Regions from separate parts of the Streptomyces sp. NPDC030809 genome, predicted to be linked through region 2. Evidence: predicted binding sites of a transcription regulator. Region 2 holds the regulator's gene; the other holds the start of a gene.
The links. Region 2 encodes HspR, which represses chaperone genes until heat shock. Its sites were predicted from a motif close to TTGAGNNNNNNNNNCTCAA; they were not measured.

Region 1: the regulator HspR is predicted to act here: its motif matches at 923-941, upstream of lon (endopeptidase La).

Annotation. Positions count from the first base shown of each region.
Region 1 is NZ_JBVIDV010000016.1:151,535-153,987, reverse strand. Features, by position in the region: gene lon (endopeptidase La) at 1-900, opposite strand, end outside; gene ACZ407_RS21990 (hypothetical protein) at 1,093-1,614, shown strand; gene ACZ407_RS21985 (response regulator transcription factor) at 1,849-2,453, shown strand, end outside.
Region 2 is NZ_JBVIDV010000003.1:79,609-82,061, forward strand. Features, by position in the region: gene ACZ407_RS05075 (helix-turn-helix transcriptional regulator) at 1-1,028, shown strand, start outside; gene ACZ407_RS05080 (heat shock protein transcriptional repressor HspR) at 1,121-1,567, opposite strand; gene dnaJ (molecular chaperone DnaJ) at 1,614-2,453, opposite strand, start outside.

The DNA of each region.
Region 1 (2,453 bases), on a different contig from region 2:
TTCGAGCACGGTGTCCAGCCAGGTGCGGATCCAGGAGCCCTCGGGGCTCTGGTCGCTGGAGCGTTCGAGCTTGTCCACCTCCTTGAGGGCGGCCTCGCGGACCTTCTCCGGCAGGTCGGCGGCCTCCACCCGGGCGCGGTAGTCGTCGGACTCCTCGCCCTCGGGGTCGCCGTTCAGCTCGCGCAGCTCCTTGCGCACGGCCTCCAGCTGGCGGCGCAGCAGGAACTCGCGCTGCTGCTTGTCCACGCCGTCCTGGACGTCCTTGGCGATGGACTCGGCCACGTCCTCCTCGGCGAGGTGCTCGCCGAGCTGCTTGACGGCCAGCCGGAGGCGGGCCACCGGGTCGGAGGTCTCCAGCAGCTCGACCTTCTGCGCGGTGGTCAGGAAGGGCGAGTAGCCGGAGTTGTCGGCGAGGGCCGACACGCCCTCGATCTGGGCCACCCGGTCCACGACCTGCCAGGCCCCGCGCTTGCGGAGCCAGCTGGTGGCCAGCGCCTTGTACTCCTTGACCAGCTCGGCCACGGCCCCGGGCAGCGGATCGGGGACCTCCTCGGGCACGGTCTCGCCCTCCACCCACAGGGCCGCACCGGGGCCGGTGGTCCCGGCCCCGATGCGCACGCGGCCGCGGCCGCGGATGAGCGCGCCGGGGTCCCCGTCGGAGAGCCGGCCCACCTGCTCGACGGTGCCCAGCACGCCGGTCGCGGCGTACTTGCCGTCGATGCGCGGCACCAGGAGCACCTTGGGTTTGCCGCTCCCGCCGCCGGCCGCGGCCTGGGCTGCTTCGACGGCCGCGCGCACCTCCGTGTCGGAGAGGTCGAGCGGCACCACCATGCCCGGCAGCACGACCTCGTCGTCAAGCGGCAGCACGGGCAGGGTGAGCGGTACGGACGTCGAAGCCATGATCTTCCCTCCGGCAGTGAAGTTGAGCTATGCCGACTCAATGCATCTGCGCGGCCCGGTGTTCCCCAACTCCCGTTCGCCGACGGCGAACGCGCACGGACGGCTCCGTTCCGGATCCCCCGCCGGGCTGACGTACCGGCCCGCGGGCCGCATACTCGGGCTCGGCGGTCCCCGCGTTCCCGGAGGTTGGGCATGGGCAAGGTGCGTACGGCGGCGGCCGTCCTGGGCGCGGCGCTGGTCCTCGCGGCCTGCGCCCCCGGCACGGAGGCCGCGGACCCTCCGGCCGGCCCGTCCCGCTCCGCCGCGGCCCCCGCCGGCTCGCCGGCCCCGCCCGCCTCCCCCGGCGGGCCGTCTCCCACGGCCCCCGCCCCGCAGGCCACCCGCGCCGACCAGCGCCTGGTGACGGTGACCCGCAGCGGCGGCTACACCGGCCGGGAGCACAAGAGCATCCTGGTCGCGGGGGACGGCTCGTACCGGCGGCTCGACCACGGCAGGGAGACGGGCACCGGCCGGCTCACCGGGGCGCGGCTGGCGAAGCTGCGCGAGGCGCTGGCCGCCGCCGACTTCCCCCGCCTGCCGCGGGTCAGCACGGACCCGCAGTCCTACGACACCTTCACGTACGCCTTCGTGCACGCGGGCCGCGAGGTGGCCGCGCAGGAGACGGTCCTGCCCCCGGGCCTCGACGCGGTCCTGAAGGCCCTCCCCCCGTTCTAGACGCCCCCTTCCGGACGATCCGGAATGCCGGATTCAGCCCGTTGCCCACCCAAGAGGTGCCCCTTGCCCGGGCCGTCCTGACCTGGACCCACCGGGCATGGCCGGTGCTGCGGGACTCCTCTACGCTGCTCCCCATCGCGCGGATCACCGACCCGACCTCTGCACCTCCCGGCGGGCCGGTCCGGGCGACGAGGACGACGACGAGCAGCGAGTACGGCCGAACAGGGGCGGGGCATGGAACAGGCACACACCCACAGCGCGGCAGCGGCAACCCCCGGCGCCCAGCGGCGGGTCCTCGTCGTCGAGGACGACCAGACCATCGCGGAGGCCATCGCCGCCCGGCTGCGGGCCGAGGGCTTCCAGGTGGAGACGGCCGCCGACGGCCCCGCCGCCGTGGCCGCCGCCGAGGGCTGGCTGCCCGACCTGCTGGTGCTCGACGTGATGCTGCCGGGCTTCGACGGGCTGGAGGTCTGCCGGCGGGTGCAGGCGCAGCGCCCGGTGCCCGTGCTGATGCTGACGGCCCGCGACGACGAGACGGACCTGCTGGTCGGCCTCGGGGTGGGCGCGGACGACTACATGACCAAGCCGTTCTCCATGCGGGAGCTGGCCGCCCGGGTGCACGTGCTGCTGCGCCGGGTGGAGCGGGCCACGCTGGCCGCGGCCGCCCCCAAGGCGGGCACCCTGCGGCTGGGCGACCTGGAGATCGACCACGCGCAGCGCCGGGTGCGGGTGCAGACGGCGGACGTGCACCTGACGCCGACCGAGTTCGACCTGCTGGTCTGCCTGGCCGGCACCCCCCGGGCCGTGCTCTCCCGGGAGCAGCTGCTCGCCGAGGTCTG
Region 2 (2,453 bases):
TGGGGGGTGGAGTTTTGCCAATAAACAGCACAAAGCCGACACATCCCCACTCGGTCACTGCCATGTGCGGCGAGGGGACGCGCCTGTACGCCAGCGCTCTGCGCACGGGCCGCATCGCACGTGCGGACGTGAAAAACGCCCCGTGCCTGCTCGAGTTCGCCCTACTGCAGCCTGACCCGGATGACGTTAACTCTCTCCGTCCGGTTCCACCGAGCGTCGCACTCGCACAGCGTCTTCACCCGATCGAGCGAGAGATCCAGGACCGCCGGCGGGATTCCCTGGAGCTCTCCGACGCGTTCGAACCCTTCCTGGCCATCAGCGCCCAGAATCCGGCCAGTACGCACGCCATCACCGTCCTGGAGGGCATCGACCGGATCAACGCGGCCCTCAACCTGGCCACGGCCGACTGCCACACCGAGATGCTGACGATCCAGCCCGGCGGGGCCCGGCCCGTCATCGCCCTCACCGAGGCCCTGGAGCGCGACCAGCCGCTCACCGACCGCGGGGTCAGCATCCGGACCCTGTACCAGCACACGGCCCGCCACAGCCGCGGCACCCTCGCCTACGTGGAGCGCATCTCGGCCGGAAAGGTCGAGGTCCGCACCCTGGAGGAGCTGTTCGAACGGCTCATCATCTTCGACACCACGGTCGCCTTCATCCCCGCCAGCGACGACCGGCAGGTGGCCCTGGAACTGCGCCACCCGGGCCTGGTCGCCTACCTCATCAAGGTGTTCGAGCAGCTCTGGGCGCGGGCCGTGCCGCTGCGCGAGCAGATCCCGTACAGCACCACCCGTTCGGGCATCTCCGGGGTCCAGCGCTCCATCGCCCACCTGCTCGTCGAGGGGCACGTGGACGAGGCCATCGCGCGCCGGCTCGGCATGAACGTCCGCACCTGCCGGGCGCACATCGCCAAGCTCGCCACCCACCTCGGCAGCGGCAGCCGCGCCCAACTCGGCTACCTGATCGCCCAGTCGGGCATCCTGGACGCCCCGGGGCACGAGCTCGCGGACGACCCGCTGGACGACTGAGGCGCGCGGCGCGGAGCTCCACGCGCGAAGGCCCCGTCCGGGCCTGCCGGGCGGGGCCTTCACGCGTACGAGAGGGGCCGTACGGGCCCCCGTCAGTCGGCGGACCGCTTGGGCCGCCAGACGACCAGCGCGCTGGTCTGCTGGACGTCCTGGTACGGCACCAGGTCGCGCCGGTACGAGGCGTGCACCTGGGCCTCGCGCTGCTTCATGGCCACGGCGGCCCCGTCCACGGCCGCCGCGAGTTCGGCGACGCGCTGCTGGAGCGCGGCCACCTGGTTCTCCAGCTCGATGATCCGCTTGATCCCGGCCAGGTTGATGCCCTCGTCCTGCGACAACTGCTGCACCGTGCGGAGCAGTTCGATGTCACGGGCCGAATAGCGGCGGCCCCGGCCGGCCGTGCGGTCCGGGGAGACCAGGCCGAGCCGGTCGTACTGGCGCAGGGTCTGCGGGTGCAGACCGGAGAGCTGGGCCGCGACGGAGATGACGTACACCGGCGACTCGTCGGTGAGTTCGTACGGATTGCGCCGACGGCCGTCCATGTTTCCGGGGGTGCCGGGGGGACCGGGATTGCCGTGGTTCATCGCGTCAAGCTCCCTTCGCGGCCTGGAACAGCTCTTCCCTCGGATCCTCGCCCGCGGTGGCGGCGCGGAAGTTCTCCAGCGCCTCGCGGGCGTTGTCCGAAAGCTCGGTGGGCACGGCCACTTCCACGGTGACCAGCAGGTCCCCGCGGGTGCCGTCCTTGCGGACCGCCCCCTTGCCGCGGGCCCGCATCGTCCGCCCGTTCGGCGTGCCCGGGGGCAGCTTCAGGGTGACCGAGGGGCCGCCCAGGGTGGGCACCTTCACCTCGGCGCCGAGCGCGGCCTCCACGAAGGAGACCGGCACGGTGACGGTCAGGTTGTCGCCCTTGCGGCCGAAGACCGGGTGGCTGCCCACGTGGACCACCACGTACAGGTCCCCGGCCGGACCGCCGCGCTCGCCGGGCGCGCCCTTGCCGCGCAGCCGGATCCGCTGCCCGTCGGAGACGCCCGCCGGGATGCGGACCTGCATGGTGCGCGAGGAACGGGCCCGGCCGCTGCCCTTGCAGACCTCGCAGGGGGTTTCCGCGATCAGGCCGCGGCCCTTGCACTCCACGCACGGGTCGGTGAGGGAGAACCCGCCACCGCCGCCGCGGGAGACCTGGCCGGTGCCCACGCAGGTCGGGCACACCCGCGGGGTGCCGTTCTGGTCGCCGGTGCCGGCGCAGGCCTTGCAGGGTGCCTGGGAGGACATGCGGAGCGGGACCGTGGCCCCGTCCACCGCCTCGGTGAAGCTCAGGGTGACCTCGGACTCGATGTCCTGGCCCCGGCGCGGCTGGGTCCGGGTGCCCGCACCCGCGCCGCCCCGGTTGAACAGGCCGCCGAAGACGTCGCCCAGTCCGCCGCCGAA